2 regions of the Mesorhizobium sp. USDA 4775 genome follow, and region 1 is predicted to be linked to the other one. Evidence: predicted binding sites of a transcription regulator. Region 1 holds the regulator's gene; the other holds the start of a gene.
The links. The regulator PhoB, encoded in region 1, activates phosphate uptake and scavenging genes when phosphate is short. The targets are predictions, from matches to a motif close to TGTCATNNANCTGTCAT.
Positions count from the first base shown of each region.

Region 2: a site for PhoB is predicted at 2,970-2,986, ahead of ACVILI_RS15835 (RNA degradosome polyphosphate kinase). Genes of this name have one in related genera too.

Region 1 covers NZ_JBSSFM010000001.1:244,091-251,519, reverse strand. Annotated here, with positions in the region: gene pstC (phosphate ABC transporter permease subunit PstC) at 1-272, shown strand, start outside; gene pstA (phosphate ABC transporter permease PstA) at 276-1,127, shown strand; gene pstB (phosphate ABC transporter ATP-binding protein PstB) at 1,124-1,927, shown strand; gene phoU (phosphate signaling complex protein PhoU) at 1,953-2,660, shown strand; gene phoB (phosphate regulon transcriptional regulator PhoB) at 2,680-3,369, shown strand; gene ACVILI_RS01210 (ROK family protein) at 3,382-4,632, opposite strand; gene xylF (D-xylose ABC transporter substrate-binding protein) at 4,906-5,946, shown strand; gene ACVILI_RS01200 (sugar ABC transporter permease) at 6,092-7,423, shown strand.
Region 2 covers NZ_JBSSFM010000001.1:3,266,888-3,274,316, forward strand. Annotated here, with positions in the region: gene ACVILI_RS15810 (amino acid ABC transporter ATP-binding protein) at 1-519, shown strand, start outside; gene ACVILI_RS15815 (TIGR02117 family protein) at 614-1,279, shown strand; partial or broken gene ACVILI_RS15820 (hypothetical protein) at 1,280-1,387, opposite strand; gene ACVILI_RS15825 (FAD-dependent monooxygenase) at 1,403-2,641, opposite strand; gene ACVILI_RS15830 (zinc-finger domain-containing protein) at 2,661-2,906, opposite strand; gene ACVILI_RS15835 (RNA degradosome polyphosphate kinase) at 3,135-5,336, shown strand; gene ppx (exopolyphosphatase) at 5,336-6,871, shown strand; gene ACVILI_RS15845 (DoxX family protein) at 6,893-7,315, opposite strand.

The sequences.
Region 1 (7,429 bases):
TGGGCGGCATCATGCTCGCTCTCGGCCGCGCGCTCGGTGAAACGATGGCGGTGACCTTCGTCATCGGCAACGCGCACCGCATCTCGACGTCGCTGTTTGCGCCGGCAACGACCATCTCGGCGACCATCGCCAACGAATTCACCGAAGCGGTCGGCGATCTCTACACCTCCTCGCTGGTCGCGCTCGGCCTTATCCTGTTCGTTATCACCTTCCTGATCCTTGCCATCGCCCGCTACATGCTGATGCGCATCGACGCCCGCACGGGAGCCTGACCGATGTCGACAGCCGCATCGCTTCACCAAAGCCGCAAGCGCAAGAATGGCGTGATGATGACGCTGTGCGTCATCTCTGCCGGCATAGGCCTTGCCTGGCTGGCGCTGATCCTTGGCGCCTTGCTCTACAAGGGCCTGGCCGGCGTCTCCCTCTCGGTCTTCACGGAGATGACGCCACCGCCCGGCGACGCCGGCGGCCTGCTCAACGCCATCTACGGCAGCATCGTGATGACCATCATCGGCATCATCGTCGGCACGCCGATCGGCGTGCTGGCCGGTACCTATATGGCCGAATATGGCCGCTTCTCGAAGCTCACCACGGTGGTGCGCTTCATCAACGACATCCTGCTGTCGGCGCCGTCGATCATCATCGGCCTGTTCGTCTATGAGCTTATGGTGCGGCCGATGGGCCATTTCTCGGCGATCGCCGGTGCCGTAGCACTCGCCATCCTGGTCATCCCCGTCGTCGTGCGCACCACCGAGGACATGCTCAACCTGGTGCCCAACGCCTTGCGCGAAGCCGGCACCGCGATCGGCGCGCCGCGCTGGGTGGTCATCCGCTCGGTTGCCTATCGCGCCGCGCTTTCGGGCATCGTCACCGGCATATTGCTGGCCATCGCCCGCATCTCCGGCGAGACCGCACCGCTTCTTTTCACGGCGCTGAACAACCAGTTCTGGTCGAGCAATCTCAACGCGCCGATGGCCAGCCTGCCTGTCACCATCTTCCAGTTCGCTCTCAGCCCCTATGAGGAATGGCAGCAGCTGGCCTGGACCGGTGCACTCATAATCACATTGACGGTTCTCGCGCTCAGCATCTTCGCGCGCAGCCTGACCGGACGCAGAGAGGACAAATGAGCCAGATGTTGTCTCCAGACATGACGATCGCCGCCGAGGCGGTGACCAAGGCCAAGATCGAGGTCAAGAACCTCAACTTCTACTACGGCCAGTCGAAGGCGCTGAAGGATATCACGCTGTCGCTGCCCGAGCGCAGCGTCACCGCCTTCATCGGCCCGTCGGGTTGCGGAAAGTCGACGCTGCTGCGCGTCTTCAACCGCATCTACGAGCTTTATCCCAAGCAGACCGCCGAGGGCCAGGTGCTGCTCGACGGCCAGAACATCCTCGACCGTTCGCAGGATCTCAACCTGCTGCGCACCAAGATCGGCATGGTGTTCCAGAAGCCGACGCCGTTCCCGATGTCGATCTACGAGAACATCGCTTTCGGCGTCAGGCTCTACGAGAAGATCAGCAAGGCCGAGATGGACGGCCGTGTCGAGCAGGCGCTCAAGCGCGCGGCGCTGTGGACCGAGGTCAAGGACAAGCTCAATGCCAGCGGCCTCAGCCTGTCGGGCGGCCAGCAGCAGCGGCTGTGCATCGCCCGCACCGTGGCGGTGAAGCCGGAGGTGATCCTGCTCGACGAGCCGGCCTCGGCGCTTGACCCGCTGTCGACCGCCAAGATCGAGGAGCTGATCGACGAGCTGCAGGCCGACTACACGATCGTCATCGTCACCCACAACATGCAGCAGGCGGCGCGCGTCTCGAAGCAGACCGCCTTCATGTATCTGGGCGAACTGGTCGAGTTCGACCGCACCGAGAAGATCTTCACGTCGCCTCGCGAGAAGCGCACGCAAGACTACATCACCGGCCGCTTCGGCTGATCGCACGCATACGAGGACCAGGATCATGGCCGAACACACAGTCGCAGCCTTCGACGAGGATCTCGGACAGATCAGCAGGCTGATCAGCGACATGGGCGACCTCGCCGGCTCGATGGTCGGCGGCGCCACCAAGGCACTGCTGAACTCCGACAATGCTCTCGCTCAGCGCGTCGTCTCCGACGACGCCATCATGGATGCGCGCCAGCGCGAACTCGACGACCGCGCCATCACGCTGATCGCCAAGCGCCAGCCGATGGCCGACGACCTGCGCCATGTCGTCGGCTCGATCCGCATGGCCGGCGACCTCGAACGCATTGGCGACCTTGCCAAGAACATCGCCAAGCGCGTCGGCACTGTCGGCCTCAGCGCCACGCCGCGCGACCTGTCGCATTCCATCGACGCCATGGCGCAGCTGGTGTTGATCCAGGTGCAGGGTGTGATCGAGGAGTATGCGGCGCGCGATGCCGCGGCACTGGCGAAGCTGCGCGCCGACGACGAGCGCATCGACGTCAAATACACCTCCGTCTTCCGCGAATTGCTGACCTATATGATGGAAGACCCGCGCAACATCACGGCTTGCACGCATCTGTTGTTTTGCGCCAAGAATCTCGAACGCATCGGCGACCATGTGACCAACATCGCCGAGAATGCGTACTATGTCCTGACCGGCACGCAACTGCCCGCCAACCGTCCAAAACAGGACGAGACGGCGATGTCGGCGCCGGCGGCCTGAGCGCAGGGGTAATCAATCGATGATCGCACCACGCATCATGGTGGTGGAGGACGAGGAGCCGCTCGGCGTGCTCCTCCGCTACAATCTGGAATCGGAGGGTTACCAGGTCGAGGTGGTGACCCGCGGCGACGAAGCCGAAATCCGCCTGCAGGAGAACGTGCCCGACCTCCTTGTGCTCGACTGGATGGTGCCGGCGGTGTCCGGCATCGAACTCTGCCGGCGCCTGCGAATGCGGCCCGAGACCGAGCGGCTGCCGATCATCATGCTGACCGCCCGGGGCGAGGAAAGCGACCGTGTACGTGGGCTCTCCACCGGCGCCGACGACTATCTGGTCAAGCCGTTCTCGACGCCGGAATTCATGGCCCGCGTCAAGGCGCTGCTGCGCCGCGCCAAGCCGGAAGTGCTGTCCAGCGTGCTCAAGGTCGGCGATATCGTGCTCGACCGTGAATCGCACCGGGTCTACCGCAAGAAGAGCGAGATCCGGCTCGGGCCGACCGAATTCCGCCTGCTCGAATTCATGATGCGGCACCCCGGGCGCGTGTTCTCGCGCAGCCAACTGCTCGACAATGTCTGGGGCGAGACGATCTACATCGACGAGCGCACCGTGGACGTGCATGTCGGCCGGTTGCGCAAGGCGGTCAACAATGGCCGCATGCCGGATGTCATCCGCACCATCCGTGGGGCGGGCTACGCGATCCGCGAGGATTGAGCACGACCTGACTCAGGCGACGTTTTTCTTCGCGGCAGGGCCTGCTTTCGTTTGCACGCCGGGCGCGAAAATCTCCTGGTCGACGAAGGTCAGCGCGCGCATGGCACAGCCTTCGCGGATCAGCGGCAGTTCGTTCGGCTCGGTGTCGAAGGAGATCGATTTCGAGTGCTGGCCGCCGGCGGTCTGGGCGATGGCCTCGCGCAATGCCGGCTCGATCAGGTCGAAGGCAGCGGCGCTGACGCCGACCATGGCGACGGGCGCGGGATCGATCAGCGCAAACAGGCTGCCGAGGCCGTAGCCGAGTGCCTCCCCGGCCTTGCGGTAGGCTTCGCGCTCGGGCCCGTCCCGTTCCCGTGCCGTCGCGGCCAGCGCCCGCATCTGCGCGTCGCTGACATCGGCCACCGGCTCGGTGTCCTCGCTGAGCTGCCTGGCGTTGCGCCAGATGGCGTAATTGCCGGCATAGGCCTCGACACAGCCGCGCCGCCCGCAGCGGCAGAGCGCGCCGCCCGGCCGGTGGATCATGTGGCCGAATTCGCCGCCTGAGGAATGGGTGCCAGTGAACAGCTCGCCCTTCAGCACCAGCCCCATGCCGATGCCGTGCGAAAGCAGGATGGCGATGAAGTCGTCACGGTAGCGCTCGGGATCGCGCCAGCGCAGCGCCACCGCCATCATGTTGCAGTCGTTTTCCATGGTGGCGGGGATACCGAACTCGGCTTCGAGTATGTCGGCGAAGGCGATGTCGGTCTGCGGTGTGATCGGCGACCACAGCATCGCCCGGGCCTCGGTGTCGGTGATGCCCTGGATCGCCAGCGCGATGCGGGCGACGCTGCGTACGTCGATGTCGGGATCCTCGAGGCGCCGCCGCACTATGGCCACGCACTCGCCGATCAGCGCCTCGCGCGACATGGTCAGCGTGTCCAGCCGGCGCTGTTCCTCCGATATCACCTGGCCGGCATAGTCGATGACTGCAACCGATAGGAAATTCAGCGACAGCACCACGGTCATTACAGCCGTGGCCTCCGGATTGAGGCCGAGGCCGACCTGCGGCCTGCCGCGTTTCAGCGCGCCGGCCTCGCTCGGCTTGCCCTCGGCCAGGATGCCTTCACCGATCAGGTCGGAGGAAATCGCCGATATGGTCGAATGGCTGAGGCCGGTGGTCGCTGCGATCTCGGTGCGCGAGGGCCGGCCGGCCCGGCGCACGGCCGCGATCACCATGGCGCGGTTGCGCCGGCGCAGATCGTCGTGGCGGATTCCGACCGACATGTTTTTCACATCCTCCCGGTCGCCGCGGTTCTTCCGGTCCTCCCTCGAACGCTGCCGGCGACACGGTCAAATACTGGCAGAAGCGGCCTGTGCTGTCATTTATTTATTGCGAAGCTCGAAAAAAATTCAGAGGGACATCTAAATCCATCAGAATCGTTGTTGACAGCGTTCCGGTGTTGGATCAGTGTTTTTTCGAGGCTCGAAAAAATAGGGCCTCTGTGCCGGCCTTAGGGCCAGTTTGGTCGCGCCATACGCGGCGCAGGGAGGAATATCATGAAGAGATTCACAGCCGCCATCCTGGCGGGTGTCGCCATGTCGCTGACGCTTGCGTCGGTCGCGCAGGCGAAGGACAAGGTCATCGGCGTTTCGTGGTCCAACTTCCAGGAAGAGCGCTGGAAGACCGACGAGGCCGCCATGAAGAAGGCGATCGAGGCCGCCGGCGACAAATATATTTCCGCCGATGCGCAATCCAATCCCGGCAAGCAGCTTACCGATGTCGAGAGCCTGATCTCGCAGGGCGCCAATTCGCTGATCATCCTGGCCCAGGATGCCTCGGCCATCGGCCCAGCCGTGCAGAAGGCGCTGGACGAAGGCATTCCGGTCGTCGGCTATGACCGCCTGATCGAGAACAAGGACGTCTTCTACCTGACCTTCGACAACAAGGAAGTCGGCCGCTTGCAGGCCAGCGCGGTGTTCAAGGCCAAGCCGGAAGGCAACTATGTCTTCATCAAGGGCTCGGGCGCCGATCCGAACGCCGACTTCCTGTTCGCGGGCTCGATGGAAGTGCTCAAGGCTGCCATCGACAGCGGCAAGATCAAGAATGTCGGCGAGGCCTATACAGACGGCTGGCTCCCCGCCAACGCCCAGAAGAACATGGAGCAGTTCCTGACCGCCAACGACAACAAGGTCGACGCGGTCGTCGCGGCCAATGACGGCACCGCCGGCGGCGTCGTCGCGGCGCTGACGGCGCAGGGTCTTGCCGGCACCGTGCCGGTTTCGGGTCAGGACGGCGACCATGCCGCGCTGAACCGCATCGCGCTTGGCACCCAGACCGTGTCGGTGTGGAAGGACGCGCGCGAACTCGGCAAGAACGCCGCCGAGATCGCCTCGCAGCTGGCCGACGGCAAGAAGATGACCGACATCGCCGGTGTGAAGGACTTCACGACGCCCGGCGGCAACACCGTCAAGTCGCTGTTCCTGACCCCGGTGGCCATCACCAAGGACAATCTCAACGTCGTCATCGACGCCGGCTGGATCAAGAAGGACGAAGTCTGCGCGGGTGTCGCCGCCGGCAGCGTCGCCGCCTGCAACTAAAACGGCGCAATACCGTTCGATATCGACGCCGCGGCCCAAAAGCCGCGGCGTTTCTCAAGGGGCTTCCCGCTTCAAATGACCGCGGAAAGCAAATAGCATCCATGTTCGGTACCCGCGCCAGACGGTAAACCGGTGGGAGGATAGCATGACCGACACGACCTCTAATCAACCGGTCGGCAGCACTACAGCGGACAAGGCGCGTGCATCCGAACTCAGCGCCGTCGGACGGTTCCTCAAGGCTACCGAGCTCGATACGCGCATGCTCGGCATGGTCGGTGCACTGCTGGTCATCTGGGTCGGCATCCATATCCTGTCGGGCGGGCTTTTCCTGACACCGCGCAATCTGTGGAACCTGTCGGTGCAGACCTCGTCGGTCGCGATCATGGCGACCGGCATGGTGCTGGTCATCGTCATGCGCAACATCGACCTCTCGGTTGGATCCGTCGAAGGCGTGATCGGCATGATCATGGGCGTGGCGCAGGCTGAATTCCTCATCCGCGTCGTCGGTTTCCAGCTTGGAAACCCCTGGCTCTGGATCATCGCGCTGGCGGCTGGCGTGGCGCTTGGTCTCCTGATCGGCGCGTTCCAGGGCTTCATCATCGCCTATATGGAGGTTCCGGCCTTCATCGTGACGCTGGGCGGCCTGCTGGTCTGGCGCGGCATGGCATGGCTGATCACCAGCGGGCGCACGGTCGCGCCGCTCGACACGACTTTCCAGCTGATGGGCGGCGGACCACGCGGCTCGATCGGCGCCACCGCCAGCTGGATCGTTGGTGTCGTCGCCTGCGTGGCGGTCGCCTTCATGCTGCTCAACGGCAGGTCGCAGCGCAAGCGGTTCCACTTTCCGCTGCGCCCTGTCTGGGCCGAGACCTTGCTTGGCGTGGTTGCCTGCGCCGCTATCCTTGGCGCCGTCTGGATCGCCAATTCCTATCCATGGCCGATCGGCATCGTGCGCCAGTATGCCCAGCAGAACGGCATTACCGTTCCCGAAGGCGGGCTGTACATCGCGCATGGCATTGCCATACCGGTGCTGATGGCGGTGGCCGTGGGCATCATCATGACCTTCATCACCAAGCGCACGCGTTTCGGCCGCTACGTCTTCGCTATTGGCGGCAATCCGGAGGCGGCCGAACTTGCCGGCATCAACACCCGCTGGGTGACCATGAAGGTGTTCATGATCATGGGCGTGCTGGCGGCGGTCAGCGCGGCGATCTCGTCGGCCCGGCTCAACGCGTCGACCAATGCGCTGGGCACGCTGGACGAGCTTCTGGTCATCGCCGCCGCCGTAATCGGCGGCACGTCGCTCGCCGGCGGTTCCGGCACCGTGATGGGCGCCATGCTGGGCGCGCTTCTGATGCAGTCATTGCAGTCGGGCATGGTGCTGCTCGGCATCGACTCGCCGCTGCAGAGCATCGTCGTCGGCGCCGTGCTGGTCATCGCGGTGTGGCTCGACACCGTCTATCGCAAGCGGGTTTAGGGGAGA
Region 2 (7,429 bases), 3.0 Mb from region 1:
AAAAAGATCGACGAGGTGCGCCGCGAGGTCGGCATGGTGTTCCAGCACTTCAACCTGTTCCCGCATCTGACCATCCTAGAGAACTGCACGCTTGCGCCGATCTGGGTGCGCAAGACACCGAAGAAACAGGCCGAGGAAATCGCCATGCATTTCCTCAAGCGCGTGAAAATCCCCGAGCAGGCCAACAAATATCCCGGCCAGCTATCTGGCGGCCAGCAGCAGCGCGTGGCCATCGCGCGTTCGCTGTGCATGAACCCTCGCATCATGCTGTTCGATGAGCCGACCTCGGCGCTCGACCCGGAAATGATCAAGGAAGTGCTGGAGACCATGGTTGGTCTGGCCGAGGAAGGCATGACCATGCTGTGCGTCACCCACGAAATGGGCTTTGCGCGAAAAGTCGCCAACCGGGTGATCTTCATGGATCAGGGCCAGATCGTCGAGCAGAACACGCCGGCCGAGTTCTTCGACCACCCACGCCACGAGCGCACGAAATTGTTCCTCAGCCAGATCCTGCACTGAGCGGGTCCAAACCGAGCGCAAGAGCCCGGCCGCAACGCGGCCGGGCTCTTTGCTTGTGGATCGGGTGATGCGATTGGCGGCGGGGGCGTCATCGATGAGAAAAGTCCTGCGTTTCCTCTCCATGGTGCTGGCCGCGATCGTGCTTGCGGCGACCCTCGGCACGCTGGTGCCGCGCCCGCTCTGGCCGGCGGCGTCGGCGGGCGAGGGCACGCGGCATATACTGGTGCTGGAGAACCCGATCCATACCGATATCGCCATTCCAGTGGACGACGCCGTACGCAAGCGCTTCCACTTCCTGGTGGACGCCGGGCTGCCGTCAGATGCGCCCGAGGTGCGCTACATCGTCTTCGGCTGGGGCGGCCGCGCCTTCTATCTGGAAACACCGACGTGGTCCGAGCTCAAGGCCGTTCCGGTGATGAAGGCGCTGACCCTCGACGCCTCGGTCATGCATGTCGATGTCGCCGGCGCTATCGTCGAACCGCATCCCGATGTCGCCGGCTTCGACATTGGTGATGATCAGTTCACGGCCTTGCTTGATTTTATCGCAGCCAGTTTTCAGCAGGGGCCTGGCGGCCCGATCGTCATCGAGACTGCGGCCTACTCCAGCTTCGACCGCTTCTACGAGGCGAACGGTCATTTCAACGCACTGGTCGGCTGCAACACTTGGACCGCCGCCGCGTTGCGCACCGCCGGCCTGCGGACCGGCTGGTGGAACCCGTTGCCGGTGTCGCTGGGATGGTCGTTGCGGCTGTATAATTAGCTAATCGGCTTTACGGTCCTGCTTCATCACATATTCGCGCAATGCCTTATTGATCGCGCTTTGATAACCGCGACCATCGGGCGCGCGCCCCTTGAACCATGCGACTAGATCAGAGTCGACGTCCTACCGCCTGACGACCCTCTGCTCCTCCCAGCCATAAAGCCAGTCGAGGTCGGCGGCGAGCTTCTCCGCCGGCCGTGCCGCCAGCACCACATTGCGGGCCAGTGCCACCGGACCTCGGGCGTGCCAGGCAAGCCGGTTGAGCGCACCGCGCTTGAGGACCCTCTCCACGCGCGGCCGCCGCAGATTTTCCCAGATGGTGAGGCTCTGTCGCGGATCGGCGGGAAAGTCGGTGACCAGAGTGGCGAGCGTCGCTGCATCCTCGATCGCCATTGCCGCGCCCTGTGCAGCGAACGGCGTCATCGCATGCGCGGCATCGCCGATCAGCGCGATGCCGGCTGGCATTGTCCAGGGCTGCTTCTGCTCCACGGTATGCAGCGGCCAGGTCAGCCACGGGCCGGCCTGTTCCACCAGCTTCACGAGTCCTGGCGCGGTGCCGCGCATGGCGGCGGCGAGGATGCCGGGATCGGCACGGCCGGACCACCCCTCGGCGATGCGCTCGCCTTTGGTGAACGCGACGAGATTGAAGGCGTCGCCCTTGCTGACGGGATAGGCGACCATATGGAAACCCGGATGCAGGAAAGTCGTGACGCAATCGGCCGCGCCGATCGCGGCAAAGGCTTGCCCGGCGCCGCTGTCGGCCGCGACGGTGGTGCGCCAGGCCAGCTCTCCCGAAAAACGGCTTCTTGGCGATGCCATCCTTTTTGCATCGACAAGCCCGCGCACCGACGACCAGACGCCATCGGCGCCGACCAGCAAGGAGCCCTGTTCCTCTGCCGTCTTGCCGCCAATCTCGACGGTCGCCGTCACACCACGGCTGCCAGTCGCAATTTTTTCGACGCGCGCCCCGAGCGTGAGATGGATATCAGGCATCTCTGCCGCACACGCCATCAGCGCACTCTGCAGGTCGGCGCGATGGGCGACGAGATAGGGAGCGCCCCAGCGGCTTTCACCCGATTGTCCCAACGGCACACGCGCCAATTGGCGTAACGTCCTGGCATCCTTGAGCATCACGGCCTCCGGCCGCACCGCCGCCGGCAGCAGCCGGTCGAGCACGCCGAGGTCACGCAGGATGCGTGTCGCGTTGGGAGAAAGCTGGAGGCCGGCGCCTACGGCTTCCAGGCGCGGCGCTTGCTCGAACACCTGCACGGGATAGCCGCGTCTGGCAAAAGCAAGTGCCGCGGTCAGCCCGGCGACGCCCGCTCCGGCGATGACGATTTGCCGGGAGCGCTGGTCGTCCATCAGGTCCGTCGGGAAAGAATCAAGCGGCCTGGTCGATGTAGAGGCAGCCTGCCGGCAGCGTTTCCGTTGCCTTCAGCTTCGGCGAGTAGCGATAGAGCGTCGAGCAATAGGGGCAGACTTTTTCATTGTCGTCGCCCATGTCGAGAAACACATGCGGGTGGTCGAAAGGCGGATTGGCGCCCGTGCACATGAATTCCTTGACCCCGATGTCGATCGCCGGATGGCCGGCATCGTTCTGGAAATGGGGAATGGAACCGCCTGCCATCGTCGTCTCCTTAACGCAGTCTCGCATGCATCTGGATCATAACAGGTCTCTTTGCAAGATCGATGAAATGAAACTGTCGCAAAAGCCTGTCAGAGGATAAGTTGAGCCGGTTAAGCGTGTGACCGCGGATGCCAAGCGATTCCGCGACTGATAACGCTTTACGAAGGCATGTTAGAGCGTTCATCGCCATCTGGCGGCGCTCCAAGGGAACGGTTGTGGGCAGGGACAATGAACGAACTGAAGCCGGTGCAGAGCGAATTCGTCAATGTCGAGGTGGCCAGTTCAGAGGGCGGCAACCCGGATCGCTTCGTCAACCGTGAGTTTTCCTGGCTGCAATTCAATCGTCGCGTTCTCGAGGAATCGCTGAACACCCACCATCCGCTGCTGGAGCGCGTTCGCTTCCTGTCGATCTCGGCGGCCAATCTCGACGAATTCTTCATGGTGCGCGTTGCCGGCCTCGCCGGCCAGGTGCGCGAAGGAATCACGCTGAAAAGCCCCGACGGCCGCACCCCCGAACAGCAGCTCGAACAGCTGCTGCGCGAGGTCGAGCGGCTGCAGGAAGATCAGCAGAAGAGCCTTTCGGCTCTGACGGTGCTGCTCAACAAGGAAGGCATCGAGAGCATTACGCGCGATGCGCTGACCAAGGACGAGAAGGTCTGGCTGGAAGAGCATTTCCAGGACCAGGTGTTTCCGGTGCTGACCCCGCTGTCGATCGACCCGGCGCATCCGTTCCCGTTCATTCCCAATCTCGGCTTCTCGATGGCGCTGCAGCTGCGCCACCGCAAGAATGGCGAGGAGATGAGCGCGCTTCTGCGCCTGCCGGTGGCGCTGAAGCGCTTCATCCGGCTTCCCGATCGCAAGCACCATGTTCGCTTCATCCCGCTGGAGGAGGCGGTCGGTCTCTATATCGGTAAGCTGTTCCCCGGCTACGAGGTCAAGGGCTCCGGCACATTCCGTATCATCCGCGACAGCGATATCGAGGTCGAGGAAGAGTCGGAAGATCTGGTGCGCCTGTTCGAGACGGCGCTTAAGCGGCGGCGCCGTGGCTCGGTGATCCGCATCGAGTTCGACAGGCTGATGCCTGGGGAATTGCGCGATTTCGTGGCCGGCGAGCTCGGCGTCTCGTCGAGCCGCATCAGCGTCTTGACCGGTCCGCTGGCGCTCAGCCAGATCTCCGAGATCGTCGCTGTTCCCCGCGACGACCTGAAATTCACGCCCTACAATCCCCGCTTTCCCGAACGCATCCGCGAGCATGGCGGTGACTGTTTTGCCGCCATCCGCGAGAAGGACATCATCGTCCACCATCCCTACGAATCCTTCGACGTCGTCGTGCAGTTCCTGCGCCAGGCCATGGCCGATCCGGAAGTGGTGGCGATCAAGCAGACGCTCTACCGCACCTCCAACGACAGCCCCATCGTGCGCGCGCTGGTCGACGCGGCCGAAGCCGGCAAGTCGGTGACCGCGTTGGTCGAGCTAAAGGCGCGCTTCGACGAGGAAGCCAACATCCGCTGGGCGCGCGACCTCGAGCGCGCAGGGGTGCAGGTCGTGTTCGGATTCCTCGAATTGAAGACCCACGCGAAAATGTCGCTGGTGGTGCGGCGCGAGGACGGCAAGCTGCGCAACTACGTGCATCTGGGCACCGGCAACTACCATCCGGTCACCGCGCGTATCTACACCGACCTGTCCTTCTTCACCACCGATCCGACGATCGCCCGCGACGTTGCCCAGCTGTTCAATTTCATCACCGGCTATGCCGAGCCGACCGCCGAAATGCGGCTGGCTATCTCGCCATTCACGCTGCGCAACCGCATCCTGCACCACATTTCCGACGAAGTCGCCCATGCGCTGGAGGGAAAGCCGGCGCGCATCTGGATGAAGATGAACGCGCTGGTCGACCCGATCATCATCGACGCGCTCTATGATGCCAGCCGCGCCGGGGTCGAGATCGACCTCGTCGTGCGCGGCATATGCTGCCTGCGGCCGCAGGTGCCGGGCCTGTCGGAAAACATCAGGGTCAAGTCGATCGTCGGCCGCTTCCTCGAACACAGCCGCATCTATTGTTTTGGCAATGGCTATGGCCTGCCCTCGGACGAGGCGATCGTCTATATCTCCTCCGCCGACCTGATGCCGCGCAATCTCGACCGTCGCGTCGAGACCATGGTGCCGATCACCAATCCAACTGTGCATGAACAGGTTTTGGGCCAGATCATGCTGGGCAATATCATGGACAATCAGCAAAGTTTCGACGTATTGGCTGATGGAACCTCCCGGCGCGTGGTGCTTGAGGAGGGCGAGGAACCGTTCAACGCGCAGGAATATTTCATGACCAATCCGAGCCTGTCGGGACGGGGTGACGCGCTGAAGTCGCACGCGCCCAAGCGCATTGCGCAGTTCAAGCGCCGCAAGAAGAACGCTGCAGCGTCCACCTGATGCTGTCTGATTCCCAGGGCCGGCTGCAGGACCGCCGACCGCTATCCATCATCGACATCGGGTCGAATTCGATCCGCCTCGTCGTCTATGAGGGGCTGGCGCGCTCGCCGACCATGCTGTTCAACGAAAAGATGCTCGCCGGTCTTGGCCGTGGCATCGTTTCGACCGGAAAACTCGACCCCGAGGCGGTGACCCGCTCGATGGAAGAGTTCCGCCGCTTTCGCGCGCTGTCCGATCAGGCGGGCGCCGAGCATATGTATGTCTTGGCCACGGCAGCCGCGCGCGAGGCGATCAACGGTCCCGATTTCATCCATCGCGCCGAAGAGGTCCTCAAGACCGAGATCCGCGTGATCAGCGGCCGCCAGGAAGCCTACTATTCGGCGCTCGGCGTCATCTCCGGCTTCCACCCGGCCAATGGCATCGCCGGCGATCTGGGCGGCGGCAGTCTCGAACTGGTCGACGTCAATGGCGAGGCGATCGGCGACGGCATAACGCTGCCGCTCGGCGGCCTGCGCCTGCAGGACATGGCGAAGAACTCGCTTGCCCAGGCACAGAAGATCGCGCGCGACGAACTGGCGCGCGCGAAGCTGTTGAAAGGCGGGCAGGGCCGGCCCTTCTACGCCGTCGGCGGCACCTGGCGAAACCTCGCCCGCCTGCACATGGAGATGACCAACTACCCGCTTGGCGTCATGCACCACTACGAGATGTCGGCCGACAGCGCGACGAATTTTCTCAAGCAGGTGGCCAAGGCCGAGATCGAGAAGGTCAAGGGGATCGAGGGCGTCTCGAAGAACCGCCGCTCGCTGCTGCCCTATGGCGCCATCGTGCTGCAGGAGATCATGGCGGCGATGCAGCCGTCGAAGATCATCGTCTCGGCGCTCGGCGTGCGCGAAGGCTTCCTCTATTCGCTGCTCGACGAGGCCGAGCAGAAGGCCGATCCGTTGATCTCGGCGTCCGAGGAACTCGCCCGTTTGCGCTCGCGCTCGTTCACCCATGCGCATGAATTGGTCGACTGGACGGCCAAATCCTTCGCGGCCTTCGGCATCGACGAGACCGAGGACGAGGCGCGCTACCGCCACGCTGCCGCATTGCTGGCCGACATCGGCTGGCGCGCGCACCCGGAATATCGCGGCAGGCAATCGCTCAACATCATAGCGCACGCCTCTTTCTTCGGCGTCGACCATCCCGGCCGCGCCTTCCTGGCTTTGGCCAACGCCTATCGTCACGACGGCATCTTCAACGAATCCATCGCACCTGAAATCAAGGCGCTGGCTACGCCGCGCTATCTCGAGCGGGCTCGCGTGCTGGCGGCGATGATGCGGGTGGTCTACCTGCTGACGGCCTCGATGCCCGGCATCATGCCTAGGCTGAAATGGGAGCAGCGCGCCAACGGCGTGCTGGCGCTGGTGTTGCCGGCATCGCTCTCCGATCTCTATGGCGAGCGGCCGGCCGGCCGCCTGGCGCAGTTGGCTCGGATCACCAACCGCAGGCTCGTGCTGGCGGTGGAGGGTGGACCGAGCGTGTCGGTCAAATAGGGCGTTCTTGCTGACTGAGGCTCAGGTTACGTCAGCACCGATAGCGAAACCGCGCCCGTCCGCCGACCAGGCGCCGGCGCCGGCCATGGCCAGCGCCAGGAAGCCGCCTGATATCGCAATGTCCTTCATCAGCATCTGCTGGTGCAGGAAGGCGAGCATCGCATCGCCGGCCCCTTGGCCGTGATGGCCGATGAAGCCGGCAACGACGCAGAAGGCCGCCAAAAGCAGCGCCACGATCCGGGTCTGAAACCCGATGAGGATCAGCAAGCCGGCGATCAGCTCGAACAGGCCCGTGCCCCAGGCGGCGAGCGTCGGCAGCGGCAGGCCGAGGCCGGCAAAATAATCGGATGTGCCGGCAATGTTGGCGAGCGCCTGGAAGCCGGATGGTACGAACAGCACGGCAAACAGCAGTCGCGAAACCAGAAGCAATGCATCGCGGGTCATGGCCACCTCCCTTGCCGGCGCCCTCTGGGCTCGAGCCGGCTGCCCGAAGTCTACGCCTGTGAGGCCTCCGCCGAAACCGGACCGGCTATTCCAGACAACGAAAAAGCGGCGCGG